DNA from 2 places in the Labrys sp. LIt4 genome. Region 2 is predicted to be linked to the other one. Evidence: predicted binding sites of a transcription regulator. Region 2 holds the regulator's gene; the other holds the start of a gene.
What was found. The regulator LexA, encoded in region 2, represses DNA repair genes until DNA is damaged. The targets are predictions, from matches to a motif close to TGTTCNNNNTGTGTTCNG.

Region 1 (15,412 bases), on a different contig from region 2:
TCGATCAAAGCTGCGAACAACATGATAAGGTTCCTCTTCTGTGAACCTGCGTTGAAGCGAATTCCTCAACGCCGTTCACATTCTCTATATGCCCGGTTTTGGCCGAACGAGGTAGATGCTGCATTGCACAACAATCATGCGGTTTTTGCATGCCGCATTGCCGCCTTTGTCAGAAAACCGTCAAGAACGGCTTCCTTGAAATTGACGTGATGCGTGCTGTGCATATCTCTTGAGGCCCTGGTCCCTACGAAATTTCGGGATTGAGCGCCTGAAAAACAAGTGGTGGTATCGGCCTAATACCACCAGACAAACATGATCATACCGCTAGGCATAATTGGCAGGGAGCAGCGCTGATCTGCGCCCAGGAATGCCTGTCGAGACTTAGCAGGCCTTACCCACCAGTAGTACCGCTATACACCAAAGTTGGACTTGGCTTCCTGAGGTGCTGATATGCTATAGGGAGCCCACAAAGTAGGAATAATCAAAAATCTATGGTGCGTTTTACGGCGCGTACATTAAAGATATATTCAAATATAAAATTGCGTAAATCCTGCTAAATATTGCATAGCCTATTTGTTTCGAAGTCATTTATTTATTTTTGGTGGGTCCTGAGCTTACGTGACGCCGAAGTGCACCGAACCCTTGGAAGGTTAGCGGGAGACTGGAGCAATGACGACGAACGGTTCAGGAGATGGCCCGGAGAAAAGCGACCGAAAATATCTGCTGGTCGCGCGGATCGGGCCGAAGAGTCTTCATGCCCAGTGGTTGGCCGCCGGCGTGGAAAGAAATTACGACGTCTTCCTCAGCAGCTACGACACCAACTTGCCCGAAATTCGCGAGGACGGTGTCTATCTCGAATATCGCGGGGGCAGCAAAGTCGCAGGTTATGCTGGTTTCTTGCGCGAGCACGCTGATTTTCTGGCTCGGTATAAATATATATGTTTTTTCGACGACGATATCGAGGCGTCTCCCGCTTGCATCAACGGGATTTTTTCACGCTGCGATGAGTACAATCTCAAGATCGCGCAGCCGGCGCTGACCTGGGATAGCCATTTCACCTATGCCTGCCTGCTGCAGCAGAAGCGATATGCTCTGCGCTATGTCAATTTCGTGGAGATGATGTGCCCGGTCTTCCGGCACGACATTCTCGAACGGATCGCGCCGCTTTATGCCCTGGGATATGAAAGCGGCATCGACCTCATCTGGTGCAACCTTGTGGCGGAAGACCCGCGCGATTTTGCCGTGATCGACGAATTCCCGGTTCGGCATACCGAGCCGGTGGGCGGCAACAAGAGCGCCAACGGCTTTGCCGACGGGCGTCTTTATGAGGACGATATTCACGCCATTCTCGCGCTGTTTCGCGTACCCTGGCTGCGGGCCACACCATTCTCCGCCATCGGCCGGTCGGGGCGCGTCACGAAGGGGCGTACGAGCCTGTTGCTAGGGGCCCTTATCCTGCTGGCGGCAGCGCCCCTGCGCAGACCGGTGACGGGGCGCCTGCGTGCCATCCTGGTTCATTGGCGCCATCTGTGGCGGGGAGCCGCCGGGAATGTCCGCACGCGATTTCCGATGGAACCCGCCGAGACATACGTCGCCCAGGGCGCTCGCCCATCACGCAAGCCGATAGACAGTGCAGGGCAGCGGATGCCGACGTCGGTTGTGTCGCTTCGTTCAGGGGCGAGTCGGCAGGCCGACTGGCGCGAAACCGTATCTGCCGAAAGTGGCCTGACCTTGCGGCGAGAGAATCGCTAGCATCAGCGCCACCGCAGCGGCATTGTCGGTGCGCGCCAGAGCCAGGCCATATTCGGGGCCGGTCTCATAGGCTTCAGGAACCTCGACGACATCCAGCTTGGGTGTGGCTGCCTTGCGCTGAGCCGCGCCGCTGCAATAGCCCATCATCACATTGATCTGGCCGGACTTGAAAGCGTCGGCAATCGGATCTTCCCCGGCTTGAATGGGGGCGGCCGAGCCCCCGACGATTTTCTTGGCCTTGGCTTCCAGCTTGACGAAGGCGCCCGGGTTTCGCTTGTCGATCAGCTGGAACATCGCCCAGGTGTAGTCGCCGCCGGGGTCGGCCTTGGGCGTCGACGTGCCGAGCTTCACGGCTGGATCGAGCAGGCGTTCGGCAAAATTGGCGCCGGAGAGCCTGGCTTCCGGGAGGGCGAAGGCGCAAAGCCGGTTGCGGGTGAACATGACGACGGCACTCGCCAAGCCATCCTTCTGCAATTTGACGGGACTGGCCATGTCCGCCGAGGCCAGGATGTCGACTTTGTCGCCCTGCTCGATCTTTTCCCGCATCAGGCCCGAAGGACCGAAGTCGGTGCGCACCTTGATGCCGCTCTTCCGGCTGAAATCCTGCACGATGTCGCTCAACACCGCACGCAGGCTGCCGGCGCCATAGAGCACCACCTCGTCAGCCCGGGCGGCGGCGCCGCCGAAGAGCAGGCAAGAGGCGAGCAGGACCCTGAGCATGTGCATCTCCCGGAAACGGAACGGCTGTGCCGACTCGTTATATATGTATGGCTATAGCGTTAGCCGTCAAAACGCCCGCTTGGCAATGGTTTTGCTGCGAGGGGAGATTGGCAACGGAAGGCGGCGCGCAGCCGGCAGCCCGGGATCGTTGGCGGCGCTCCTGGCAGAGTTTCCTCGCCCGGCATGTTCAAGAGGGTCGATCTGGAGATCGACCCTCCAAGCCCGCGCTGCCGCCAAGGCTCACGGGCGAGGGGCCCGCCTTCCAGGCAAGCTATTCCGCGGCTTCACCCCGGCGCCCTTGGGGGCGACGCTCCATCACCTCGCGCAGGAAGCGCCCGGTATGGGAGCGCGGTTCGCGGACGATCGCCTCCGGCGTGCCTTCGGCAACCACCTCGCCACCGCCGTCGCCGCCTTCCGGCCCCATGTCGATGACCCAGTCGGCCGTCTTGATGACTTCGAGATTATGCTCGATCACCACCACGGTGTTGCCCTGTTCGACCAGCTCATGCAGCACTTCCAGGAGCTTGGCGACGTCGTGGAAATGCAGCCCGGTGGTCGGCTCGTCGAGGATGTAGAGCGTTCGCCCGGTGGAACGACGCGACAATTCCTTGGAGAGCTTCACGCGCTGGGCCTCGCCGCCCGACAGGGTGGTCGCCTGCTGGCCGACCTTGACATAGCCCAGGCCTACCCGCGCCAGTGTTTCCATGGTGTTGCGGATGGTCGGCACGGCTTTGAAGAATTCGGCCCCTTCGTCGACGGTCATGTCGAGCACGTCGGCGATCGACTTGTTCTTGAAGCGCACGTCCAGCGTCTCGCGGCCGTAGCGCTTGCCCTTGCAGACGTCGCAGGTGACATAGACGTCGGGCAGGAAGTGCATCTCGATCTTGATGACGCCGTCGCCCTGGCAGGCCTCGCAGCGCCCGCCCTTGACGTTGAAGGAGAAACGTCCCGGCAGATAGCCGCGCGCCTTTGCTTCGGGCAGGCCGGCGAACCATTCCCGGATGGGCGTGAAGGCACCGGTATAGGTCGCCGGATTCGAGCGCGGCGTGCGGCCGATCGGCGACTGGTCGATATCGATGACCTTGTCGATCAGTTCCAGGCCGTCGAGCTTGTCATAGGGTGCGGGGTGCTCCAGCGCGCCGTTCAGCTTGCGGGCAACGGCCTTGTAGATGGTATCGATCAGCAGGGTCGACTTGCCGCCGCCCGATACGCCGGTGACGCAGGTGAACAGGCCGAGCGGGATCTCGACCGAGACATCCTTGAGATTGTTGCCGCGGGCGCCCGTGAGCTTCAGAGCCTTGCCTTTCTGGCGCCGGCGGCGTTCGGCCGGCATGGGGACCGAGAGTTCACCGGTCAGATATTTGCCGGTAAGGGACGCCGGATTGGCCATCACCTCCGAAGGCGTGCCCTGGGCCACGATGCGCCCGCCATGCACGCCGGCGCCGGGGCCGACATCGACGACATGATCGGCCTGCAGGATGGCGTCTTCGTCATGCTCGACGACGATCACGGTGTTGCCGAGCTCGCGCAGGCGCCGCAGCGTTTCGAGCAGGCGTTCATTGTCGCGCTGATGCAGGCCGATGGAGGGTTCGTCCAACACATAGAGCACGCCGCTGAGACCAGATCCGATCTGAGAGGCGAGGCGGATGCGCTGGCTCTCGCCGCCCGACAGGGTTCCGGAATTGCGGGCCAGCGTCAGGTAATCCAGGCCGACATCGACCAGGAAGCGCAGGCGCTCGCGAATCTCCTTGAGGATGCGGACGGCGATCTCGTTCTGCTTGGCGCTGAGTTCGGCGGGCAGCGCTTCGAACCAGTGTTGGGCCTGGCGCACCGACATTGCCGAGATCTCGCCGATATGCTTGTGCGTGACCTTGACCGCCAGCGACTCCGGCTTGAGGCGGAAACCGGCGCAGGCCTTGCAGGGCGTATTCGCCATGAAGCGCGAAATATCCTCGCGGGCCTGCTCGGAATCGGTCTCCTTCCAGCGCCGCTCCAGATTGGTCACCACGCCCTCGAAGGCCTTGCGGGTCTCGTAGGAACGCAGGCCGTCATCGAAGGAAAATACGATCTGTTCCTCGCCCGAGCCGTAGAGGAACACCTGCTGTACCTTTTCCGGCAGGTCCTTCCAGGGCGTGGTCACGCCGAATTTGTAATGCTTGGCGAGCGCGTCGACCGTCTGGCTGTAATAGGGGCTGGTCGATTTCGCCCAGGGCGCCAGTGCGCCCTTGCGCAGCGACAGCGTTTCGTCGGGTACCACCAGGACGGGATCGACCGTCATCTCGGTGCCGATACCATCACAGGACGGACAGGCGCCGAAGGGATTGTTGAAGGAAAACAGCCGCGGCTCGATCTCCGGAATGGTGAAGCCCGAAACGGGGCAGGCGAATTTCTGGCTGAACATCACGCGCTTGGGCGAGCCGTCGGCCTCCTTCTGGTCGGCCAGTTCGACCACGGCAATGCCGTCGGCAAGTTCGAGGGCCGTCTCGAAGGAGTCGGCCAGGCGGCTGGCGATGTCGGCGCGCACCACGATACGGTCGACCACCACGTCGAGATCATGCTTGAGCTTCTTGTCGAGGGCAGGAGCGTCGGCGATCTCATAGAAGGTGCCGTCGATCTTGACGCGCTGGAAGCCGCGCTTGAGGAAGTCGGCGAGTTCCTTGCGGTATTCGCCCTTGCGCCCGCGTACGACAGGGGCGAGCAGGAACAGGCGGGTGCCCTCCGGCATGGCCATGACGCGGTCCACCATCTGGCTGACCGTCTGGCTTTCGATCGGCAGTCCCGTCGCCGGCGAATAGGGGATGCCGATGCGGGCCCAGAGCAGGCGCATATAGTCGTAGATCTCGGTGACCGTTGCCACCGTCGAGCGCGGATTGCGCGAGGTGGTCTTCTGCTCGATCGAGATGGCGGGCGACAGGCCGTCGATCTGGTCGACGTCCGGCTTCTGCATCATTTCGAGGAATTGACGCGCATAGGCCGACAGGCTCTCGACATAGCGCCGCTGCCCCTCCGCATAGATGGTGTCGAAGGCGAGCGATGACTTGCCCGAGCCGGAAAGGCCGGTGAACACCACCAGCTTGTCGCGCGGGATTTCGAGATCGACATTTTTGAGATTGTGCTCGCGAGCGCCGCGTACGGTAATGAAGCGGCGATCGGCAGGCGATGGAACAGCGCTGCCGGAGGTGGGGCGGCCAGACATACGGACGATCCTGTGGGCTTTCGGGCTGAGATAGGCGCTTTGGCTCGCAAATTGAAGGAGGGGTTCTGAAAATACAAGAACAATTCGTGAACTTATCCGCAGAATTTAGCGGCATGGCCCAAAGTCATGCGCTATGCAGGCCTCATGATTGAAATTACCCCCAGTTTGTCCATCGACGAGCGCGAAATCATCGAAGATTTCGTTCGCTCCTCCGGTCCCGGCGGACAGAACGTCAACAAGTTGTCGACGGCGGTGCAATTGCGTTTCGACATCCGCACCTCGCCCTCGCTGCCGAACGATGTCGCCATCCGCGCTCAGAAGCTCGCCGGGCGCAAGCTGACGCAGGAGGGGGTTGTCGTCATCCTCGCCCAGCGTTTCCGCACCCAGGAGCGCAATCGCGAAGATGCCCGCGAGAGACTTGTTGCGCTGCTGCGCGAGGCCGCCACGCCGCCCCCGCCGCCCCGCAAGGCAACCAAGCCTTCCAAGGCCGCCAAAGCGCGGCGGCTCGAGTCGAAATCGCGTCGCTCCAACGTCAAATCGCTGCGCGGCGGCAAGATTTCGATGGATTGAGATCGGCGGCTTTTGCTGGATTGCCGCGACGAAGACCGGCAATGACAACAGCCCCCGATCTCAAGCCAGGATCAGTGCCTTCACCTCGTCCATCGTGTGCGCGATGTGATCGGCGCCTGCCGCGACCAGGGTTTCTTCGCTGGGCGGCATATGATGCAGCCCGCCGACGAAGCCGATCGCCGTCATACCGGCGGCCTTGGCTGCCTTGATGCCGACCACGCTGTCCTCGACCACCACGGTATCCGCGGGTTCTGCCCCGAGAACCTTTGCCGCATGAAGAAACAGGTCCGGCGCCGGTTTTCCCTGCGCTACCAGCTGCGCGCTGAAGATGTTGGGATAGACCAGTTCGAACAGGTTGGTGATGCTGAGGCCAAGGCCGAGCTTGGCGGGGGGGCTGTTGGAGGCGACGCAATAGGGCATCGGCAGGCTTTGAAGCACGTCGCGCACGCCTGGAATGGGTTCCAGACGGGCTACATAGGCCGCCCGAAGCATGCGACGCGTGGTCTCGGCATGGTCCGGCGGCAGCCTGACGCCGAAATCCTGCTCGAAACGCTCCTCCAAGGCCTCCTGGGTCAGGCCCAGGAAACGCTGCATCACGTCATGGGCGGTGACTTCTACGCCGAGGGCCGACAGTGCCTCGGCTTCGACTTCCGCCGACAGAATCTCGCTATCGACGAGAACGCCGTCGCAATCGAAAATCACCAGAGAGAAGGACATGGGAACCGCCTGATCCGAGAAGACGTGCAGAGGCCGGCGTGCCGCGATTCTTGTCAAGCCAGGTCCGAGCCCGGTGATGATGGCGCGCGGCCATGAGTTCCGGCAAGTTCTTTCCAACGATTCGAGGCCGCCATGTCCGTCATCCCGTCGCTGAGCCGCGAAGAAAGCTGGATGCGCAAGTCCGCGCTCCATTATCTCGGCCAGCGGTCGACCAGCGTCGCCAATCTTCGCCAGGTCTTGCAGCGGCGGGCGCGCCGCAGGCTCGGGCCGGACGTGGATGTGGCCGAAATGATCGAACGCACGATCGACTATTGCCGGCAATATGGCTTCGTCGACGACACCAGTTTCGTGGAGGCTCGCCTTCATGCCGGCCGCAGTCGGGGGCTTTCCGCACGCCGCATCGGCGCAGCCTTGGCGGCGAAGGGGATCGATCGCACCCTGATGGCACAAGTTTTCGCGGGCGAGGACCGGCATGACGCGGAAGAAAGGGCGGCTGCCCGCCTGGCGCAGCGCCGGCGGATCGGTCCCTGGCGCCGTGAGGAAAGGGCTTTCGAGATCGAGAAGGAGATTGCCGTGCTGGCCCGCGGCGGTTTCAGCATTTCGCTGGCCCGCCGTATCATCACCGGCGATCCCGACGAAATCCGCGCTCTTCTCGAGGCCTGAGAGCTTGCGCCGGCCAGTCGCCCGGTGTTTTGTATGATGAATTCACGGTGGGCTTTGCGGATTCGGTATGTTCGAGCTTCTCTGGCGCGGCGTCGCGATCGGTATCGGTGCAACGGTCCTGATGGATCTGTGGGCGCTAGTGCTGCACAAATTCTTCGGTCAGAACCTGCCGAACTGGGCTCCGGTCGGCCGCTGGTTCTGGCACCTGCAGTATGGCCGCGTCTTCCATGACGATATCGCCAAGGCGTCGCCCTATGATCATGAATTGGCGCTGGGCTGGATCGGCCATTATGTCGTGGGCATTCTCTACGGCATTATGCTGGTCGTTTTCATGGGCAGTTCCTGGCTGGCGAACCCGACCTTCCTTCCCGCCTGGATCTGGGGCATCGTCACGGTCGGCGCCGGCTGGTTCCTGCTGCAGCCAGGGCTCGGCATCGGTTGGGCCGCCTCCAAGACGCCTAATCCCAACAAGGCGCGCCTGCTCAACCTGATGGCGCACACCGTGTTTGCGCTCGGACTGTGGGGAACGGCGCTGCTCATTCGCTGAAGCATCAGCTCACATTGCGCCAGGATGAGAATGTCGCAGCCTGGCCATGGCGGTTGCCTGCGTCGTCGAATATTTCCCAGACGATGGCCTTCTCGATCAGGAAGCGGCGGCCGGATTTGGCGACACGAATGCCCCGATAGTCGGAAATGAAGCCCTGCTTCTTCACGGTGTCGAGCAAGCGCTGGCGTTCGCTCCGATCTGGAAATTCCGCTGACAGGCGGGATGGAAGTTGCGTCAATTCCTCCCAATCATATTCAAAACATGCCTGCACAGCCTTGTTTCCATAGATGAATATGGGATCCGCCCTGGTGTCGTGAGCCAGGAGGCAGAAGGGTGCCTCGGCATAGAGCCAATCGGCGGCAGCCTGGTTTTCGAAGCGATCGGGAAGAAGGCCTTGGCCCGTAAGGCGATGAAGGCTGCGATCGAGCAAGGCGGCGAAATCGGCATTGCGTGCGAGGTTGGGCCAGCCGGCGGCGAGCCTTTCGGATGAAATCATTATCGGCCAGAAGTCGGGCGCTTTGTCGGTCCGGCTTGCAGCTGCGCCGAGCCGAAGCCGTGAAGTGAGCAATGCCCTTATTTCCATTGGCGCAATCTCCCGGGTCAAGCCTGTGAGCAGAAATATTGTTCAGACAAACATGGCGTCTGTCTTGCGACTGACATGTCAGTCTGTTATCGAAGATTGCATATTGAGATTTCGATGGAATTATTGGGATGGCAGAGGAACGTTTCGGTCTTTCGGCGGCATTGACGACGCCGTTCGACTCCTGGGGACAGATTGATGCGGTCCGTGCCGTCGCCCACGCGCGCTGGTGCCTTGCCCATGGCTGCAGCAGCGTCACGCTGTTCGGCACCACCGGGGAGGGCGCTTCGATCGGCGCCAGCGAACGCCAGGCTTTGCTCGCCGCTTTCCTGGCTGAGGGCGTAGAGGCCAGGCAGATCGTCATCGGTGTGATGGCCAACGCCATCGCCGATGCCGGATTACAGGCGAAACAGGCCCTGGATGCCGGGTGCCGCGGCGTGCTGCTTGCGCCCCCTTCCTATTTCAAGGGACTGCAGGACGACGGTTTGTTCGCCTGGTTCGCGGCTGTGTTCGAGGCTATCGGACCCCAGGCCAGGGGCATTTATCTCTACAACATTCCCTCGGTCACCGCGGTGGAGCTCTCGGTCGATCTGATCGCACGGCTGAAGCAGGCCTTTCCGGCGGTGGTGGCCGGCGTCAAGGATTCCTCGGGCAATTGGGCATTCACCCAATCCCTGCTGGCTGCCCACCGCGATCTTGCCATCCTGATCGGCGACGAGCGAGGCCTTGCTGCCGGTGTGCGTCTGGGCGGGCAGGGGGCGATTTCCGGCATGGCGAACATCTGCCCCGAACGCATGCTCCCCATGGTGCAGGAGGGGCGGGACGACAGCGGGCTGACCGCCTTTGTCGACCAGCTCGTTCGCTATCCGGTGATCCCGGCGGTCAAGGCAATGGTTGCCCATCGCACCGGCGATGCGGCATGGTCCGCCACGAGGGCGCCGCTGGTCGCGCTGTCGGATAATGACGCCAGGACACTGGCCGGGCTGTTGGATCGTATCGGGCAGACGAAGGCGGCCTGAAGCGTTTTGCGGTTTGCCGGAATCGGCAGGAATCGCAAAAAGCGTCGAAACGAAGAGGCGGAGCAGGCAAGCGTGCGGTCACCGACGCGCGCTGCTGCGGATCAGGGAGGGGCGGATGGACGAGGGAGGCGAGCCGCTGCGACTGCGGGAAAAGGCCTATGCCAGTTTCACTCGCCATCTCCTGGCGCGCGATGTCCGTCCCGGCCAGTTCGTGTCGCAGCGCGAACTGGTGGCGCTGACGGGGTTGCCGCTCGGCGCCATACGCGAACTCGTGCCGCGCCTGGAGGCCGAAGGCCTGCTTTCCACCATCCCGCAGCGCGGCATCCAAATCGCCCATATCGATCTCAATCTCATCCGCGATGCCTTCCAGTTCCGTCTCTTTCTGGAAAAGGAGGCGATCGCGCTGTTCACCGTTTCGGCATCGGATGCCGTGGTCGCGAAACTGCGCCGCGAGCATGAGGACATGCTCGCCCGGGGGCTGGCCGAAGAGCTCGCACCCGAGATCGTCGAGCAGGCCCAGGCGATCGACTGGAACCTGCATGACACCATCATCGATGCGGTCGGCAACGAGATCATCGCCAAGGCCTACCGGGTCAATTCCATCAAGATGCGCCTGATCAATCAGGAGCGCTTCCGGATCGACGGCCGGGTGGTGCCGGTCATGCGCGAGCATCTGGCCATTCTCGCTGCGATCGAGAGCCGCGAGCCGCAAAAGGCGGTGGATGCCATTGCCGAACACATCAACAACGCCCGCGCCCTGGCGCTGAAGGTCTAGCGCCGGGACGATCTGCGAGACAGACGATCCATAAGAAGCTTTGGGAGGAGAAACCTATGAGTTTTGATTTGTTGAAGCCGTCGCGTCGCCAATTTCTGGCCGGTTCAGCCGCATTCGGTGCCGCTGGCCTTGCCGGCCTTCGGCCTGCCTTCGCAGCTGTCGACTGGAAGAAATATGCCGGCACCACGCTCGAGGTGAACCTGATCAAGAGCCCGCGCGGCGATACGCTGCAGAAATACCAGAAGGAATTCGAAGAGCTGACCGGCATCAAGGTCAATGCCGAGCAGACGCCCGAACAGCAGCAACGCCAGAAGGCGGTGATCGAGCTGACCTCCGGCAAGCCGAGCTTCGACGTCATCCATGTCAGCTATCACGTACAGAAGCGCCAGTTCGAGAAGGCCGGCTGGCTGGCTGATCTCGGCCCGTTCCTCAAAAATCCGGAACTGACGGATCCTTCCCTAGTCGAGAGTGATTTCGCTGCCGCGGGTCTCGCTTTCGCCAAGGACAAGAATGGCCGCTTCGGGGCGCTGCCTTTCTCGGTCGACTACTGGATCGTCTATTGGAACAAGGATCTGTTCGCCGCCAAGGGGCTGGAATATCCCAAGACCTTCGAGGAGATGGTCAAGGCGGCCGAAACCATCACAGATGCCGACAACAACATTTCCGGCTTCGTGGCGCGCGGTGCCAAGAACGCCAATGTGCCGGTGTGGACCAGCTTCCTGCTCGGCCATGGCAAGAGCCCCGTCGGCGCGGACGGTTCGCTGCAGACCGATTCCGCCGAGGCGATCGAGGCTGCCGCGCTCTACCAGCGCCTGATGACCAAGTCGGCTCCGCGCGGCGTCACCGGTTTCAACTGGGCCGAATGCCAGTCCGCCTTCCTGCAGGGCAAGGTCGGCATGTGGCTCGATGGCGTCGGCTTTGCCCCGCCGCTGGAAAATCCGCAGAAGTCCCGCGTGGTCGGCAAGGTCGGCTATGGCGTGATGCCCAAGGGGCCGGCTGCACAGGCCTCCGCCACTTTCGGTGACGGCATCGGCGTCACCGAGGCCTCGGCCAAGAAGGAAGCCGCCTATCTCTATTGCCAGTGGGCGATTTCCAAGGAGATGGGCGCGCGCCTGCTGCAGGCTGGAGCCGGCGTACCGTTCCGCAATTCGATCCTTGGTGACGCCAAGGTGCGCGAAGGCGTCACCATGCCCGGCAGCTGGGTCGACTGCGTCGCGCAATCGGCGCCGATCAGCCAGCTCGGGCTTCCCGTGATCATTCCGGTGACGGAATTCCGCGACATCATCGGCGTCGGGCTGACCAATCTGCTCGGCGGTGCCGATCCGGCGGCCGAGATGAAGAAGGCGACGGAAGCCTTCAAGCCCGTGCTCGCCCGCAGCGAGGCGCAATGAGCGTCCAAAGCCCCGCCATGGCGTCTGTCCAGACGAACGCCAATGCGTCCGGCCCCCTGCGGCCGGGCTATTGGCCCTTCATCCTGCCGGCGCTCATACTCGTGGCGGCGGTGATCGTCTTCCCGTGGCTGTTTACCGTCGGCATGAGTGCCAACGCCTGGCAGGTCGGATCGGCGCCGCGCTTCGTCGGGCTGGAGAACTATACCCGCCTGGTCGGCGATACCCGGTTCTGGGAGTCGATGTGGCACACGCTCACCTACACTGTGCTCTCGGTGGTGGCGCCGCTGATCCTGGGAACGCTGGCTGCTCTGGTGTTCGATTCGAAAATGCCGCTGCGCGGCGTGCTGCGCGGCATCTTCGTGATGCCGATGATGGCCACGCCCGTCGCCGTCGCCCTGGTCTGGACCATGATGTTCCATCCCCAGCTCGGCGTCCTGAACTATCTGCTGTCGCTGGTCGGCATTCCGGCGCAGGCCTGGATCTTCGAGCAGGGCACCGTGATCCCGTCCCTGGTGCTGGTCGAGACCTGGCAGTGGACGCCGCTCATCATGCTCATCGTGCTTGGTGGGCTCGCCTCGATGCCGCGCGAGCCCTTCGAGGGTGCCGAGATCGACGGCGCCAATGCCTGGCAGAAGTTCCGCTACATCACCCTGCCGATGATCCTGCCCTTCATGATGATCGCGGTGATCATCCGCTCGATCGACGCCCTCAAGAGCTTCGACATCATCTACGCCATGACGCAGGGAGGTCCGGGCACGGCTTCGGAGACCATCAATCTCTACCTCTACAACGTGGCCTTCTCCTATTACGACATCGGCTACGGCTCGGCGATCGCCGTGGTGTTCTTCATCATCATCATCGTGATGTCGCTGGTGCTGCTGCATCTGCGCCAGCGCGCGAAATGGAATACATGAGGCCAGGATGATGAAATTTCGACGCCTCCTGCGTCTCGCCGGCACGCTCTTTCTCGGCTTTGTCGTGGTGTCGCCGGCGCTGCTGTTCTTCATCTGGATGCTGTCGCTCTCGCTGAAATACGAGATCGACAATGGCGCCTATCCGCCGATCCTGATCCCCGAGCAGTTCGCCTGGTCGAACTATACCGAGATCTTCGCCACCAATGATTTCCTGCGCTATTTCTGGAACAGCGTGATCGTAACCGGCGCGGCCACGGCGCTGGCGCTGATCGTCGGCGTGCCGGCTGGCTATGGCATCGCTCGCATCAAGGCGGACAAGGCGGCAATGGTGATCATGATCGCCCGCATGACGCCAGGCCTTTCCTTCCTGATCCCGATGTTCCTGTTGTTCCAGTCGCTCGGCCTGCTCGGTACGCTGTGGCCGCAGATCATCATCCATCTGGTGGTGACGATCCCGATCGTGATCTGGATCATGATCGGCTATTTCGAGACTACGCCGCTGGAACTGGAGGAGGCCGCCATGATCGACGGCGCCTCGCGATGGCAGATCTTCCTCAAGGTGGCGCTGCCGATCGCCAAGCCGGGTATCGTGGTGTCCCTCATCCTGGCGGTGATCTTCTCCTGGAACAATTTCGTCTTCGGCATCGTGCTGGCCAGCCGCGAGACGCGCACGCTGCCGGTGGCCGTCTACAACATGCTGTCCTTCGAACAGGTGAGCTGGGGGCCGCTCGCCGCCGCGGCGCTCGTGGTGACGTTGCCCGTGCTGCTGCTGACCCTGTTCGCCCAGCGTCAGATCGTGGCGGGGCTTACGGCAGGAGCGGTGAAGTAGGGGGCTCATACCGACCGGCGGCGACGTTTTTGCTCAGCGACGCCCCAAGCGCGGGAATATGTCAGCGTTGCCTGCCTTCATGCATGCGAGACGGTGTTCCACAACATATATCCGCGCGCGACGGAATGCGGTGTCATCCGTCGGTAATCGTGAAGAATAGGATCACCATGTCACGACTCCCTGCATTTTCCCTGTTGTTTCTCAGCCTCGCTTCGATGCCGGCGCTGGCCGCACCCGCCTACGAAGCCTTCAAACCGAGCCATGACGAGATCAATGGAAAGGTCTATTCCCGGCAATATGACGATTGCGCAGGCCGGACCGAAGGTGTCACCGCCAAGATCACGGACTGCATCGATGACGAATTCGAGCGCGTCGACAAGAAATTGAATACCAACTATCAAGCCGTACTGAGGCGCCTTCAGGATGAAGCCAGCCGGGAGACACTGCGCCAGTCGCAGCGCGAATGGCTGAAATCACGGTGGAATGCGTGTGATAGCGGCGAGGATGGCGAGGGCGGTCAGGCTGCCTTGATCGATGACAGGAGTTGTCGCTTGGAGGAACTGGCGCGACGCACGCTCTGGCTCCAGAGCTACGGGCGATAAGTCGATTCCCTTGATGGCAACAGGCAAGCGTTGAGGCGCCTGCGGCCAAGAGGTGCGGCGTGTGTCATCTTCTGAAAAGCACCTCCTCGAAAGAAAAACCCGGCGAGACGGCTCGCCGGGTTCGATCTGTAGCTGGGACGCAGGATGTGCTTTAGGCCTGCCCGATCGGCGGAATACGCAGGACCCAGCCTGGGAGAATGTGGTCGGGATCCTTGACCGGCGGCGTGTTGGCCTTGACGATCTCCTTGTAGAGATTGCCCTTGCCCTTGCCGTAATGCTTCTCGGCAATGGCCCAGAGCGTGTCACCCTTGACGACCGTATACATGGTCGAGGGCGTGCCGGGGGTGTTGACGCCGAGCTGGCTGTCGACCTGCGCCACGCCATTGTTGTTGCCGGCGGTGAGGATGATCTTCTCGGCAATTTCCTGGGAAGGAGCGGTGCCGCCCAGGACGACCTTGTCGCCGTCCACCGAAACCTGCAGGCCGTCGGCCTTGAGTCCGGCTTCCTCGATCTGCTTTTTCACCAGCGCGGCGACATCGGTCGGAGCCGGCGCCGGTGCCGCCTCGGCCTTGCTCGAACCGAACATTTTGTGGCCGGCGTCTTTGATGAAATTGAACAGTCCCATGTTCACTCCAGGCGTATCAGGCAAAATTACCTAAGGATAGGCTAGCACGGAATGGTTGTGCGGTCACATGGATTCGAGTGCGACGGGTCAGGTAAGTGCAGTGTGTGTCGAAGTGCTGGCTTGTGAAGTCAAGCTAGGCGTGAAATGCCTGTCTTCGCGGTGAAGCGATATCGTCCGGACGGATTTCGTATGTGAATACTGGCCTGGAAAGAGTTGAGCGCGGTCCGTCGGAATGCTTTTGGCAGGGCAGGCACGAGACCGAACCTGTCGGAAATCAATGATGGATGGCGATGGCGCGCGCTGGAAAGCCCGAACCTCCTTTCGCTTTTGGCCAGCATGCCATGATCAAGGCGCCGGCCTCCGGCAGTTCATCGAGATTGGCGAGCAACTCGATCTGCCATCGGTCGCGTGAGAGTACATAATGCTCGAGGCTGAAATCGCCCCTGGACGTCGCCTGGCCGGGATCGGTGTCGATCTGTTCGTGGCCGATGGCGGCGATCCCCCGTCCCTCG
Region 2 (15,412 bases):
TCGCCGGCCTGGGGGCGCTCCTGCCCTATGGCCTGGAGAGGCTGGAATTGGTCGGGAACACCGTACAGATGATCGCCTCGCGCATGACCTTGGCGTCGGACTATTTCGAGCCCATCGTGGGGCGCAATCTCGCGCTCTTCGTGCTGCTCGAAGTGTTTGCCTGCGCCTATGGCAAGAAGGAAGGCATGCGGCTTCGCGCGTCCCGCCCGGACGCGGGTCCGGAGCGGTCCGGCCCTTGATCCGAAGCAGGCCTCAAGGCGCGACGATCAGGAGGACATAGGCAACAAAAATCACCAGATGCGCGAGGCCCGTCAGAAGCGTGGTACGTCCCGTGCCGAAACTCACCACACCCATGGCGAGGGCAAGAAGGAGCAAGATCGTATCGCCCGCATTGAGGCCGAGGGTCAACGGGCGGCCTGTGATGAGGCTCGCTGCCGCGACCGCGGGAATAGTCAGCCCTATGGTTGCACAAGCCGAGCCCAGGGCGATGTTCAGCCCCCTTTGAAGTTCGTTCTTGAGAGATGCCTTTATGGCGGAGATCGCCTCGGGCAACAGGGTGACGAGCGCAATCCCCGCGCCGACGATCGCGTCGGACTGCGTGACTCCGAGATAAGTGAGCCCATCCTCCACACCGGCCGCTACCTGTTCCGTCAACAGAACGATGCCTCCCAATCCCAAGAACAGCAGGACAAGATGCGTGGGCAGGGAGTTGACGGTGGCAGGATGTTCGCCCTGCACTTCCTCCAATGCGCGAACCTCTGAAAAATCCTCCTTCTGGCCATAGCTTTGCGCGAAAACGAAGCTGCCATAGAGCAAGATCGAAAGCACGCCGACGAAAACAAGCTGTATGGATGAAAACGTGCCTGGCGCGGTCGACAGGGTGTAGTTGGGCAGAACCATCGTCAGGACGGTGATCGCGACCAGAACGGAGAGAAAGGCGCTCGTTCCCTGCCTCCTGATATCCTGCCGGCTATGGCGCCAACCGCCCACCGTCAGGGCTATCCCGACGATGCCGCAACAAACGATCATTACGGTGGAAAAGACCGACTCGCGCGCCAGGGTTGGATTATTGCCGCCGTGAAGCATCATTGAAACGATGATCGATACTTCAATGGTCGTTACCGCAAAGGTTAAAACGAGCGTGCCATAAGGTTGACCGACAAGGAGTGCTATCGATTCGGCATGATGCAAGGCCGCAAATACGGTCACCAAGACAAGACCGATCGAAATGGAATTCAAAAGAATGACAACCGCAATATCGCCTTGCCCGATTGCCAGCACATTGGACTGAAGGGCCAGGGCGATCAAAAAACAGACGACAGGCAGAACCCGTGTCCATGAAGTTGTCTGGCGTAGGAATGTATCGAACACGAGCGGCACCGAAGTTGTGCCATGCAACAGAGCAGGCATGAACACATATCACATCGAAAGGATTTCGGAAGGTAAGCGCCTACGCGGAATCTTTCGGCGTAGCGCCGGCCCGCCGAGGCTGGTGCCTATGCGGCGAAGGCAGCACCGCCGAGATGGCCGACCTTGAACGTGAGGGAGCAAGGCCTGCTTGCGGCCGCCCGCAGCTTCCAACCCGCCGGCGCCCGATGGATCGCCACCCCCGGAAGCGCTTGACCCGCTGCCTCCACACGCCTAGTCGTGATGGCTTCAAAGGAGGCTAGAGCCGTGACGACAGACCGTTCCATGACCGTGACGCTGATCGACAATTATGACAGCTTCACCTGGAACCTCTGGCATTATCTCGGCCAGCTGGGTTGCACCGTCACGGTCCATCGCAACGACAAGGTCAGCGCCGATGAGGTGATCGCCGCGGCACCCGATGCGATCGTGCTCTCGCCTGGCCCCTGTACGCCGACGGAAGCCGGTATTTGCTGCGAATTGATCGAGAAAGCCAAGGACCGGATCCCGCTGTTCGGCGTCTGCCTAGGCCACCAGGCCATCGGCCAGGTCTTCGGCGGCGACATCGTGCGCCTTGCCATTCCCATGCATGGCAAGATTTCCTCGATCGACCACCGCGGACGCGGTGTCTTTCGGGGGCTGAACGGTCCGTTCATGGGCACGCGCTATCACTCGCTCGTGGTCAAGCGCGATAGCCTGCCGACCGATCTCGAAGTGACTGCCGAGACGGACGACGGCGTCATCATGGGTCTGCAGCACAAGAGTGCGCCGCTGCATGGCGTGCAGTTCCATCCGGAATCGATCATGTCGGACCACGGCCACCGTATCCTCCAGAACTTCCTGGAACTGGCAGAGGAATGGAACGCCAAGAACAGAGTGCAGGAAAACCGGAACGAAAGCGAGCATGCGTGATGGACGGTTTCAAGCCCTATATCGGCAAGGCCGCCGCCGGCTCGCTCACCCGCGAAGAAGCGGCCGAGGCCTTCGACCTTCTCCTGTCCGGCCAGGCCACTCCTTCCCAGATCGGCGGTTTCCTGATGGCTCTGCGGGTGCGCGGGGAAACGCCGGATGAAATGGCCGGCGCCGTCTCGGCCATGCGTGCCAAGATGCTGACGGTGGAGGCCCCCGAGGATGCCGTCGACATCGTCGGTACGGGCGGCGATGCCTCGGGCTCCTACAATGTCTCGACAGCCGCCTCCCTGATCGTGGCCGGCGCAGGCGTGAAGGTCGCCAAGCACGGCAATCGTGCCCTCTCCTCCAAGTCGGGCGCCGCCGACGTCCTGACCGCGCTCGGCGTCAACATCGAGCTGAAACCCGAAGGCATCGCCCGCTGCATCACGCTGGCAGGCGTCGGCTTCATGTTCGCGCCGGCCCATCACGGCGCCATGAGGCATGTCGGCCCCACCCGCGTCGAGCTCGGCACGCGCACGATCTTCAACCTGCTCGGCCCCCTGTCCAATCCCGCCGGCGTCAAGCGGCAATTGCTCGGCGTCTATGCCCGCCAATGGCTGCAGCCCATGGTGGAGGTGCTCAAGACCCTGGGATCGACGCGCATCATCGCCGTGCATGGCAGCGACGGGCTCGACGAAATCACCACCACCGGCCCGACCGAGATCGTTTCCCTGGAGAACGGCGTGATCAGTCATGGCATCATCACGCCCGAGGAGGTCGGCCTGCGGGTAGCGACCCCGGATGATCTCAAAGGCGGTGACGCCGCCCACAACGCGCTCGCGCTGCGGGCCGTGCTCGAAGGCGAAAAGACGCCCTACCGCGACATTGCCCTCCTGAATGCCGGAGCCGCCCTGCTCGTCGCCGGGCGGGTGCCGAGCCTGGCGGACGGGGTGGCGCTCGCCCGCGAATCCGTCGATAAGGGCAAGGCCCTAGCAACGCTCAACCGTTTGGTTGAAATTTCCAACGCGTGAGTGCCATGGCCACCATTCTCGAAAAGATCGAAGCCTATAAGCGCCGCGAGATCGAAGCGGCGAAGGCGGCACGTCCCTTGCCGGACTTGATCAGGCTGGCGGAACGGGCCAGCCCAGTACGCGGTTTTCAGAAGGCTCTCCAGGCCAAGCTCGACGCCGGCCATACCGCCTTGATCGCCGAGATCAAGAAGGCGAGCCCCTCCAAGGGCCTGATCCGTGCCGATTTCGACCCGCCGGCGCTTGCCCGCGCCTATGAGGCCGGCGGAGCGGCCTGTCTTTCCGTGCTGACCGACGAGCCCTCCTTCCAGGGACACCCCGACTTCCTCGCCGCGGCGCGTGCGGCGGTGTCGCTGCCCGCCTTGCGCAAGGACTTCCTCTATGATCCCTACCAGGTGGTGGAAGCCAGGGCCTGGGGTGCCGACTGCATCCTGGTGATCATGGCCAGCGTCACCGATGCTGAAGCCCGGTCCCTGATCGCCGCCGCCAGGGACTGGTCCCTCGACGTCTTGTGCGAGATCCACAATCACGACGAACTCGAGCGGTCCCTCACGCTCGATGTCGGCATGATCGGCATCAACAACCGCGATCTCAACGACTTCGTCACCCGCCTGGAGACAACGGAGACGCTGGCGCCGCTGGTGCCCAGCGATCGCCTTCTGGTCGGAGAAAGCGGCATCTTCACGCCCGGCGACGTCCAGCGCCTGCAGAAGGCGGGCGTCAACACGTTCCTGGTCGGCGAGAGCCTGATGCGCCAGCCCGACGTCACCGCGGCCACCCGCACCCTGCTCGCCCTGGACGACGCGGCATGAATGCCGCCGCCCTCACGCATCTCGATGCCTCCGGCGAGGCCAACATGGTCGACGTCTCGCAAAAGGCCGTGACCAGCCGCACCGCGGTCGCCGAAGGGCGCGTGCTGATGCGGCCTGAGACGCTCGAACTGGTACTGTCGGGCGATGCCAAGAAAGGTGATGTCCGCGCTACTGCCCGCATCGCCGGCATCATGGCCGCGAAGAAAACCCATGAACTCATCCCGCTCTGCCATCCGCTGCTTCTCAGCAAGGTCGCCGTGGAAATCGAGCCCGATACCGCGCTGCCCGGCCTGACCGTGCGCGCGACGGCCAAGGTCGCCGGCCAGACCGGCGTGGAGATGGAAGCGCTGACCGCTGTTTCCGTCGCCTGCCTGACCATTTACGACATGGTCAAGGCCGTCGATCGGGGCATGCGCATCGAGGCGATCAGGCTCGTAGAGAAGTCCGGCGGCAAATCCGGCGATTGGCATGCGGAGGAAAGTGCATGAGCCTGCTTCCCGTCGCGGACGCGCTGGCCAAGGTGGTTGCCGGTGTCACCCCGCTCAGCGTCGAAACCGTAGCGCTCCACGCAACGCGCGGGCGCGTCCTTGCTGCCGCCATCACCGCTCTGAGAACGCAGCCCGGCTTCAACGCCTCGGCTATGGACGGCTATGCCGTGCGAGCGGATGACGCCAGGCAGGGGGCCAGCCTCGAATTGATCGGAGAGTCCGCCGCCGGGCATGGCTATGCCGGGCGCGTCGGCGAAAACCAGGCCGTTCGCATCTTCACGGGCGCTCCTGTTCCCGACGGCGCGGACACCGTGGTGATCCAGGAGCAGACCCGCCGCGACGGCAATCGCGTCATCCTGGAGGCCACGGCCAAGCCGGGCCAGCATATCCGGGCCCGCGGCCTGGATTTTGCCGAGGGCCGCGAGGCCTTGAGGCCCGGGACCGTCATCGGCCCGCGCGACATCGCCCTCGCCGCGGCCATGAACCATCCCGGCCTGCCCGTCCACCGCCGCCCTAAGGTCGCCATCCTTGCCACCGGCGATGAGCTGGTGCTGCCCGGACAGGCCATCGGCGAGAATCAGATCGTCGCCTCCAACAATTTCGCCATCCGCGCCCTCGTCGAGGCCGAAGGCGGCGAGGTGCTCGACCTCGGCATCGCCAGCGATGATTTTCCTGCCCTGGAAGCCGCCATCAAAAGGGCCTGTAGCGAAAAGGCCGACGTGCTCGTCACCATCGGTGGCGCATCCGTCGGCGATCACGACCTGATCCAGACCGCCCTGACCCGCGAAGGCATGCAGCTCGGCTTCTGGAAGATCGCCATGCGGCCGGGCAAGCCGTTGCTGCACGGGCGGCTCGGCCCCATGCATATCCTCGGACTGCCGGGCAATCCGGTCTCCTCGGTCGTTTGCGGTGTCCTTTTCCTGGTGCCCCTGCTGCGCACGCTGCTCGGCCGGTCCGATGCCGGTCCGCCACGCCGCCGGGCCGTCTTCGCCAGCTCCTGGCCGGCCAACGATGTCCGCGAAGACTATATTCGTGCTCGCTTCATGCTTGACGATACGTCAGACATCCTCAAGGTAGAGCCGCTGGCATTGCAGGATTCGTCGCTGGTCAGCGTCATGCAGCATGCCGACTGCCTCGTGATCCGGCCGCCCTTTGCACCGGAAGCAAAAGCGGGCGAAAGCTGCGAGATCATCGATCTTCGCGCAGCGGGCTATTGACCACGTCTTAACCTGAACTTCATTGTTGCAGAACACAGTAGGAACATGTAGCACTGTTCTTGTTTTGTTTACACCTTCACCGTGATTCGCGGCCGCCACGACGGGATAGCCATGCTGACCAAGAAACAACATGAATTGCTTCGGTTCATTCATGAGCGCCTGAAGGAACAGGGCGTGCCTCCCTCCTTCGACGAAATGAAGGAGGCGCTGGACCTCAGGTCCAAGTCCGGCATTCACCGCCTGATCATGGCGCTGGAGGAGCGCGGCTTCATTCGGCGCCTGCCCAACCGCGCCCGTGCGCTGGAAGTGGTCCGCATGCCCGAATCCGCCGTTCCCGGCGGCCTGTCATTGGCCACCTCTCAGCGCGGCTTCCGCCCCAATGTGATCGAAGGCAACCTCGGCAAGGTCCGCCCCGTCAGGCCCGAAATGGACGACGAGGTCGGTCGGCCTGTCCTCGTTCCCGTGATGGGGCGTATCGCGGCCGGCACGCCGGTTTCCGCCATCCAGTCCAAGAGCCACACCATCAGCGTCACGCCGGAAATGCTGTCTTCCGGCGATCATTTCGCCCTGGAGGTGCGCGGCGATTCCATGATCGAGGCCGGTATCTTCGACAATGATACCGTGCTCATCCGCCGCCAGGACCACGCCGATACCGGCGATATCGTCGTGGCGCTGATCGACGATGAGGAAGCCACGCTCAAGCGCCTGCGCAAGCGCGGTGCCTCCATCGCGCTGGAAGCCGCCAACCCGGCCTATGAAACGCGTATCTTCGGGCCTGACCGGGTGCAGATCCAGGGCAAGCTGGTCGGCTTGTTCCGTCGCTATTGAGAGAGGCTGACATCCGGACTTGCCGGCGATGAGCGCGCTTCGCGCGATCACGAGCCGCAGCATGGGCGAAATCGCGTCAATTATCGGTTTCCGGGGCGATGCTATCGAGGGGAGAATCTCCCACCGGGGCTTGCAGCGCCGGTTGAGGCGGGGACTTCGGCGGTGGGGTCACCCGGCCCGGTGCCCAGGGACGGGATGCTTGCGGATCGCGGGCCATGACGAGCCGCCAGCGCGGACCGATGTCACCGCTCGGCGGCGGCTCCGCATAAAGCGCGATCGAGCCGGCCGATCGGATCAAATCGCGATCCATCACAATCCCTGTGGCGGCACAGCGTGAGCCGATCGGAATCGGTCCTGCCAGGACGCTGACGCGTCCGCAGTCTTCCTCGGCGGCGTTGCTGGTCTTGTCGAGCATGAAGACCCCGCCTCCTTCGACGGGGGCTGAACACCCTTCGCTGTCGCATAGGCGCTGTGACGCCAGGCTCGGATCCTCCGGCTTGCGCCGATCGCCCATGGCGAGCAGCCATTGCTGAACCGTGAAGGCATCCGATCGCTGCGCCAGCATGGTCAGCCGATCACCCTGGCGGACGAGGGCCGCATAGCCGTTTGCACCGAACAAGGCCACCGGCAGTGGCGCCGTTGCGGCCAGGGCAACGCCTCCGCCAAGCGGCACCAGGGCCAGCAAAGCCAGGCGCGTGCGCAGGATGGTCAGCAGCACCAGCGCCAGCGCGAAAAGGCCGAGGGCAGCGGCGGAAAATTGCGGCAGCACGAGGTCGGAGCCAGGCCAGGTGGCCACCGAACGAGCCACCTGCATGAACAGGCCGACTGCCCAGCCCATCGCCTGCCAGAGCGGAGCGCCATAACCGAACGGCTCGGCAACCAGCGCCAGCATGGCCAGCGGCATGATCAGGAAGGAGACGATCGGCGTTGCGACGAGGTTGGAGGCCAGCGACTGCAGGGTGAGGCGGTGAAAATGAAAAGCCGAGAACGGCGCCGTGGCGAGCGAGGCGACGATCGTCGTCAGCATCATGGCAAGAACCACGGTCACCGCGCCGCCGATGGCCCTTTCCCACGCCATTGCGGATTTCTCCCGCTTGCGCCGGCTCCATTGCTCATGCGCGATCACCAGCATCGCAACCGCCGCGAAGGACATCTGGAAGCTCGGCCCCAGAAGTTGCTCCGGCGTGGTCACCAGCACGAAGCTCGCGGCCAGAGCAACGTTGCGCCGGGTGATGGCATTCCGCCCCAGGGCGACGGCCAGCAGCACGATGGACGTCATCAGGAAGGAGCGGACCGTCGCGACCTCGGCACCGGAAAACAGCGTATAGGCAGCGGCCGGCAGCAGCGAGAGCAGCGCTGCGAGTTCCTTCGTGCCCCGATAGAGCACGATACGGCGGGACAAGGCCAGCACAGCGCGGATGAGCCCGAACAGCCCGCCCGCAAACAACGCCATATGGAGGCCGGAGATCGAAACGACGTGATAGAGACCGGAAGCGCGCAGCGCATCATTGGCGTCGCCGGGTATCTGGCCGCGCTTGCCGGTAACCTGGGAAGCGGCAATGGCGCCGTTCTCGCCCTGTATCGTCTCGACGATGCGCCGGGTCAGATCGTTGCGCTGCCGGTCGATCCAGATATTCAAGGCCTCCGCCCAGCTTGCCTCGACCGGACTGGCCGCGGGCGAAATCTTTCCCGCCGCGAAACCGACCCCGCCAATGCCGTCGAAGAAAGCATCGCGTGCAAAGTCATAGCCGCCGGGCAAGGCCGGTGGCGGCGGCGGTCGCATGACGGCCTTGAGGCTGATGCTGTCGCCGGCCTGGATTTCGCTGCCCTTGCGGACCGTGAGCCGGATGCGGCCGGGCATGGCGGCAGGTTCCAGTTTCTCCACCGAGACCGGCCTGATGACGATGCGGGCACTGCCGCCCAGCCGAGGCTCCACCGAAAGGACGAGACCGGTGACGGTTCCCGCCATCGAGCGCGAAAGTTGCGGCGCGGCAACGCTCAGCGTGCGCAGCTTGGCGGCGCAAAAGCCGGCCCCCGCGGCCGTCAGACAGATCAGGCCGACATGCAGCCACCAGCGTCCCCGCACGCCATAGGCAAGACAGGCTGCACCCACGGTAAGAAACATGGGAACAACAAGACCAGGCTCTTCCGGTGCTGCGAAATAGGCAATCACACCCAGGCCGAGAAAAACCGGAACGACGAGAGCAAGCTCGAAGGCGGCCATCTCCGCCGCAAGCCCGGCTGCCAGCCAGGACAACAGCCGCTGCAGGCCCTGCCCGAACAAGATGCCGCCGGGCAACGCCAATCCCGGCTGCCCCGGCCTTCTCCCGAGAACCCCAACCCGCGCGCGGCCTCGATCATTCCCAGGCAAAGGTGCCCCCGCCGCTACCGCCCGATGAAACCCTGTGCTAAAGCCCCAAGCTTATTGATGTGAACCGGGTTAGCCAAGGGCTTCCATTTTTACGCCTCTATGCTCCTCAGCTCTGGCTTCGCTCTCCCAGCCTTTTGGAATTGCCAACTTCGATGTCCACTCCTGTCGTTACCCGCTTTGCTCCCTCCCCCACGGGCTTCCTCCATATCGGCGGCGGCCGCACGGCGCTGTTCAATTGGCTCTATGCCAGGGCCAAGGGCGGCAAGATGCTGCTGCGTATCGAGGACACCGATCGCGAGCGCTCGACCGATGCCGCCATCGCCGCCATTCTGGACGGGCTTGCCTGGCTTGGCCTCGACTGGGATGGAGACCCGATCTTCCAGTTCGCCCGCGCGGCCCGCCACCGCGAGGTCGCCGAATCCATGCTCGCCCAGGGCAAGGCCTATTATTGCTACGCCACGCAGCAGGAGCTCGAGGAGATGCGCGAGCTCGCCCGCAAGGAAGGGCGGCCGCCACGCTATGACGGTCGCTGGCGCGACCGCGACCCTGCGACGGCCCCCAAGGACGTCAAGCCGGTCATCCGCCTTCGTGCGCCGACCGAAGGCGAGACCGTTATCCACGACGACGTACAGGGCACCGTGCGCTGGGCCAACAAGGACCTCGACGACTTAGTGCTGCTGCGCTCGGACGGTACGCCGACCTACATGCTCGCCGTGGTGGTCGACGACCATGACATGGGCATCACTCACATCATTCGCGGCGACGATCATCTCACCAATGCCGCCCGCCAGAAGCAGATCTATGAAGCCATGGGGTGGGAGGTGCCGCACATGGCGCATATCCCGCTGATCCACGGCCCCGACGGCGCCAAGCTCTCCAAGCGCCATGGCGCCCTCGGCGTCGATGCCTATCGCGCCATGGGTTATCTGCCGGCGGCCATGCGCAACTATCTGGTGCGCCTGTCTTGGAGCCACGGCGACCAGGAAGTGTTCACCACCAAGGAGATGATCGAGCATTTCGATACGGGCGCGATCGGCAAATCGGCCGCACGCTTCGATTTCAAGAAGCTCGAAAATCTCAACGGTCTCTATATGCGCAACTCGACGGACGAGGAATTGCTCGCCGCCATCGACCAGTTGCTGCCACATATCCCGGATGGCCCGGGGCTCGCTGCCCAGCTTGCTGCCGACAATGGCGCCAAGCGTTCCCAGTTGCTCGCCGCCATGCCGGGCCTCAAGGAGCGGGCCAAGACGCTGGTGGAACTGCTGGACGGCGCCAATTTCCTATTCGTCGCGCGGCCTCTGCCTTTGGACGACAAGGCCAAGGCCATGCTCAGCGAGGAAGCGCGGGCGACCATCGCCATGCTGGTGCCGCGTTTCGAGGCTCTGAGCGAGTGGAATGCCACGGCAACCGAGGCTACGGTACGGGCGGCCGCCGAGGAAACCGGCGCCAAGCTCGGCTCACTCGCCCAGCCGCTGCGTGCCGCCCTCACCGGCCGTACGACCTCCCCGCCCGTCTTCGACGTGCTGGCCGTTCTCGGCCGGGAGGAGAGCTTGGCCCGCCTCAGGGACCAGGCTGGCTGAGACCAAGCGCCGCATGATCAACGTTGCCTATCCGGCGGATTTCGCGCAATAGGTGTCGTTTTCGCAGCTTTGACGCGAAAGTTTTGAAAAGCTTTCGCGTCCAGGTAGCCCGATCACCGGAAGCCCGCGAACGGGGGATTGAGCCCAAGGCCGAACCGTCGGTTCACCTCTTCGTCATTCTTGCGGCATTGCAGCAAATGGTCTACCCAACAGCGACGGATCGGCGATACGTAGGCCTTACTTGAGCCGGGGGGCTCCTTTCTGGCCAGGGCGTGACCGCGTATTTCCGTACAAGGAGGATTGCATGAGCGGTAACACGGCGACTCTGACTATTGGTGACAAGGCAATCGAATTGCCGACCAAGAGCGGCTCCGTTGGTCCGACGGTTGTTGATATTGCGCCCCTTTATAAGCATACGGGCATGTTTACCTACGATCCGGGCTTCACCTCGACGGCGAGCTGTGAATCTCAGATCACCTATATCGATGGCGATGAGGGCGTGCTGCTCTATCGCGGCTACCCGATCGAGCAACTCGCCGAGCATGGCGACTTCCTCGAGACCTGCTATCTGCTGCTCTATGGCGAGTTGCCGACGGCCGCTCAGAAGGCGGACTTCGACTACCGCGTCACGCGCCACACCATGGTGCATGAGCAGATGGCCCGCTTCTTCCAGGGCTTCCGGCGTGACGCTCATCCGATGGCGGTGATGGTCGCCTCGGTCGGTGCCCTCTCGGCCTTCTATCACGACTCCACCGACATCTCCGACCCTCATCAGCGCATGATCTCGTCGATGCGGCTGATCGCCAAGATGCCGACCCTGGCTGCGATGGCTTACAAATACACCATCGGCCAGCCTTTCGTGTATCCGCAGAACAATCTGGACTATCCGTCCAACTTCCTGCGCATGTGCTTTTCGGTTCCCTGCGAGGACTACAAGCCCAACCCGATCCTGGCACGCGCTCTCGATCGCATCTTCATCCTGCACGCCGATCACGAGCAGAACGCCTCGACCTCGACAGTCCGTCTCGCCGGCTCCTCGGGCGCCAATCCCTTCGCCTGCATCGCGGCCGGCATCGCCTGCTTGTGGGGACCCGCGCATGGCGGCGCGAACGAGGCTGCGCTCAAGATGCTGCAGGAAATCGGCACCGTCGACCGCATCCCGCAATACATCGCCAAGGCCAAGGACAAGAACGATCCGTTCCGCCTGATGGGCTTCGGCCACCGCGTCTACAAGAACTACGATCCGCGCGCCAAGATCATGCAGCGCACGACGCATGAAGTGCTCAACGAGCTCGGCCACAAGGACGACCCGCTGCTCGAGGTCGCGCTGGAACTCGAGCGCATCGCCCTGCACGACGAGTACTTCATCGAGAAGAAGCTCTATCCGAACATCGATTTCTATTCGGGCATCACGCTCAAGGCGATGGGCTTCCCGACCTCGATGTTCACCGTGCTGTTCGCGCTCGCCCGTACGGTTGGCTGGATCGCTCAGTGGAAGGAGATGATCGAGGATCCTTCCCAGAAGATCGGCCGCCCGCGCCAGCTCTACACCGGCGCAGCTCGCCGCGATTATGTTTCGCCGGCCCAGCGCCGCTGAATAGCAAAGGGCGGATCCTCGGATCCGCCCTTCTCATTGCAGTCGCTGCGCTTCCAGCCGACGCGCCCGCCCCTCTCACCTCGCCTTGGCGGCAATGGTCTCCAGCACGATGCTGGCTGCTCGTTGCGAGGGTGTCTCTCCCACGACCTGCATGCGCTGATCGATCTCGCTGAAGGCCTGCATCTGGGCGCGCCGTTCGTCCGTATCCCCAAGCAATCCCGCCATCAGACTGGCCAAGCGATCCGGCACGACCTCTTCCTGAAAGAGTTCGGGCACGGCCGGTCGATCGAGAATCAGATTGGGCAGCAGAAAGAAGCGCCCCTTCACCAGACGCCGGGCCAGGAAGGCCTCCCAGGCGGGAAAACGGTAGGTGCCGATCATCGGCACCTGCGCCAGGGCCAGTTCGAGCGTCACCGTACCCGATGCCGCCAGCGCAGCCCGCGCCCGGCGGAAGGCCGCATATTTCTCATCCGCATCGGTGATGATGCGCGGCTTCGTAGCCCAGCTGGCCGTCACCTGCCGCAGGCGCTCGGCATGGCGCGGTACCGTTGGCAACACCGCATCGAAAGGCCCTCTCCTGGCCGACAACAGCTCGATCGTCCGGCCGAAATCGTCGGTGAGCAGCCCCACTTCGCTCGAACGGCTGCCGGGGAGCACCAACAGCAACGGCCGTGCCCCCTGCCGGATCGCCTCCTCCTCGGCGTTGGGCCGCAATTCATCGAGGCGCTCCATCAAGGGGTGGCCGACATAGGAACAGGGCGGACCATTCAACCGGCAATAGGCTTCGGGCTCGAAGGGCAACAAAGCGAGCACATGGTCGACATAGGCCCGCATCGACACGGCCCGGCCCGGGCGCCAGGCCCAGACGCTGGGCGAAACATAGTTGACGATCGGCAGGTGCGGCAGACGCCGGCGCACGCGCTTGGCGACGGCGTGGGTGAAATCCGGACTGTCGATGATCACCATGCCATCGGGAGGGTCGGCGACGATGGCGTCGATCACCTGCCAGGCTCGCCGGTAGATCGTGGGAAAACGTCCGATCACTGCCGCAAAACCCATCACCGCAATGTCGTCGAGAGGAAACAGGCTTTCCATACCCTCCCGCGTCATGGCGGGGCCGGCCGTGCCCTTGAACACCACGGGCCTACCGGCCTGCGCCCGCAAGGCCTGCATCAGCTTGAAGCCGAGCTGGTCACCGGAATGTTCGCCGACGACGATGGCGATCTTCAAAGGCCGATCCGTCATCATCATCATACCCCGACAAGGAACAGGTTGGCCGCGTCGGCCGCCGCGATGGTGGCATCCCGCTCCAGCACGAGAACATTGCCCGCCTCGATGGCGATGCCTGCAAGGCCGGCTTTCCTGGCGAGGCGTACCGTGCGCGGTCCGATTCCCGGCAGGTCGGCCCTGAAATCCTGTTCCGGCTTGGCCGCCTTCACCAGCACCCCGCCATCCTGCTCGGCCACGGGCGGGCGCCCATGGCGCAGCAGGCGGCCGAACAGGCCAGGCCGGCGCAACAGGGCAACGCGCCTTATCATGTTATCCGTGCCTTCGGCGGCTTCGACGGCCAGCACACGCTTTTGCGCGACGATCACCCCTTGGCCGATGTCGTCCGCCCCCATGGCGGCAAGAGCACGCCGTCCGATCGCGATCCCTTCAAGTTCGGCCGGACTGGGTGATAAATGGCCGAGCGTTCCCACAGGCGCCATCAATGACGGCGCCACGTCACGAACGCCGACGACCGCATAGCCGTGCTTCTCCAGGAACGCGATCACGCCCCGCAGGAGATTGTCGTCCCCGCCTTCGAGCACGTTGCGGATTTCTTCGAGGTGCCGAACGGCCTGGATGCCGGAGCGCACCATGCCGAGCCCCGGCCGATGCACCGCGCCGGCCAGAATCACCCGGTCTGCACCGGCCCGCGACAGTTCCTGCAGAACCCCCTTCGGATCGATCAGGCTGACGGGATATTGGGCGTAGCTGGCAAAATCGGCGTCGGCAAAGCCCTTCAGGGGCAGGATCGCGACCGCTTCCCCTCGCCCCGCCGCCTCTGCCGCAATCTCAGCCGGCAAACGCCCTGCCCCGGCAATGATCGCCAAAGCGGGCTTGGCCATCACCGTTCCGGCAGCAGGCGGCGCGCTCACGCCTCGCTGCCTGCGAGATCGCGCGCCGACGCATCACGCGGCGTCACCAGGGCACGCTCGCCGCCGGCGCGCACGAAATCGACAATCTCCATCACCGCCGTCTGATCGGCGAAAGTCTCGGCGACTTTCTCCACCCGCTCCTTCAGCGTCCCGCCGGAGGAAAACAGCATGCGATAGGCATGACGCAGGGCATGGATCTGCTCCCGGCCAAAGCCGCGGCGTTTCAGGCCGATGATGTTGAGACCGGCCAAGCTGGCCCGATCACCCAGGGCCATGCCGAAGGGGATCAGATCGTTCTCGACGCCGGACAGGCCGCCGACGAAAGCGTGTGCGCCGACGCGCGCGAACTGGATCACCGCCGCGGCGCCCCCCAGAATGGCATAGTCGCCGACCGAGACATGACCGGCCAGCAGGACGCCATTGGAGAGAATGATGTTGTTGCCGAGCCTGCAATCATGCCCGACATGGGAATTGGCCAGAAAGGCGCAGCGGTCGCCGACCACGGTATGCATGCCGCCGCCGCTGGTGCCGGGATTCATCGTCACCCCTTCACGGATCAGGCAATCACTGCCGATGGTGAGATCCGAGGGTTCGCCGGCATATTTGAGATCCTGAGGCTGATGCCCCAGCGAGGCGAAGGGAAACACCTTGGTGCGCGCACCGATGCTGGTACGCCCGGCGACGACGACATGCGAATGCAAAGTGACACCGTCAGCCAATGCCACCTCCGGCCCGACCACGCAGAACGGGCCGATGCTGACGCCCTCGCCAAGCTTCGCCCCCGCCTCGACGATGGCGGTGGGATGAATGGTCTGTTGAGCCCCCCCCGCCATTATTCAGTAACCAGCATGGCGGAAACCACGGCCTCGGCAACCGTGACGCCGTCGACCTTGGCTTCCCCCTTGTACCACCACATGTTGCGGCGGTTCTTCAGCTTGGTCAGGTGCAGACGCATCTGATCGCCCGGCGTGACCGGCTTGCGGAAACGGCATTCGTCGATGGTCATGAAATAAACGACCTTGGGCCTGGCCTTGCCTTCCGTGCTGAGC

Region 1: the regulator LexA is predicted to act here: its motif matches at 5,744-5,761, upstream of uvrA (excinuclease ABC subunit UvrA).

What each region holds. Positions count from the first base shown of each region.
Region 1 covers NZ_JAGIPY010000008.1:81,293-96,704, forward strand. Annotated here, with positions in the region: gene J8I29_RS16340 (DUF1127 domain-containing protein) at 1-23, opposite strand, end outside; gene J8I29_RS16345 (hypothetical protein) at 670-1,752, shown strand; gene J8I29_RS16350 (extracellular solute-binding protein) at 1,672-2,472, opposite strand; gene uvrA (excinuclease ABC subunit UvrA) at 2,744-5,668, opposite strand; gene arfB (alternative ribosome rescue aminoacyl-tRNA hydrolase ArfB) at 5,813-6,238, shown strand; gene J8I29_RS16365 (HAD family hydrolase) at 6,299-6,955, opposite strand; gene J8I29_RS16370 (RecX family transcriptional regulator) at 7,088-7,618, shown strand; gene J8I29_RS16375 (DUF2938 domain-containing protein) at 7,686-8,165, shown strand; gene J8I29_RS16380 (MEKHLA domain-containing protein) at 8,170-8,661, opposite strand; gene J8I29_RS16385 (dihydrodipicolinate synthase family protein) at 8,877-9,764, shown strand; gene J8I29_RS16390 (GntR family transcriptional regulator) at 9,880-10,539, shown strand; gene J8I29_RS16395 (sugar ABC transporter substrate-binding protein) at 10,596-11,930, shown strand; gene J8I29_RS16400 (sugar ABC transporter permease) at 11,948-12,844, shown strand; gene J8I29_RS16405 (carbohydrate ABC transporter permease) at 12,855-13,673, shown strand; gene J8I29_RS16410 (lysozyme inhibitor LprI family protein) at 13,841-14,275, shown strand; gene lysM (peptidoglycan-binding protein LysM) at 14,427-14,900, opposite strand; gene J8I29_RS16420 (cyclase family protein) at 15,175-15,412, opposite strand, start outside.
Region 2 covers NZ_JAGIPY010000003.1:122,937-138,348, forward strand. Annotated here, with positions in the region: gene J8I29_RS06500 (hypothetical protein) at 1-239, shown strand, start outside; gene J8I29_RS06505 (ionic transporter) at 253-1,410, opposite strand; gene J8I29_RS06510 (aminodeoxychorismate/anthranilate synthase component II) at 1,693-2,319, shown strand; gene trpD (anthranilate phosphoribosyltransferase) at 2,319-3,329, shown strand; gene trpC (indole-3-glycerol phosphate synthase TrpC) at 3,335-4,138, shown strand; gene moaC (cyclic pyranopterin monophosphate synthase MoaC) at 4,135-4,626, shown strand; gene glp (gephyrin-like molybdotransferase Glp) at 4,623-5,843, shown strand; gene lexA (transcriptional repressor LexA) at 5,955-6,671, shown strand; gene J8I29_RS06540 (ComEC/Rec2 family competence protein) at 6,748-8,970, opposite strand; gene gltX (glutamate--tRNA ligase) at 9,195-10,625, shown strand; gene gltA (citrate synthase) at 10,930-12,222, shown strand; gene lpxB (lipid-A-disaccharide synthase) at 12,298-13,467, opposite strand; gene lpxI (UDP-2,3-diacylglucosamine diphosphatase LpxI) at 13,473-14,363, opposite strand; gene lpxA (acyl-ACP--UDP-N-acetylglucosamine O-acyltransferase) at 14,360-15,196, opposite strand; gene fabZ (3-hydroxyacyl-ACP dehydratase FabZ) at 15,196-15,412, opposite strand, start outside.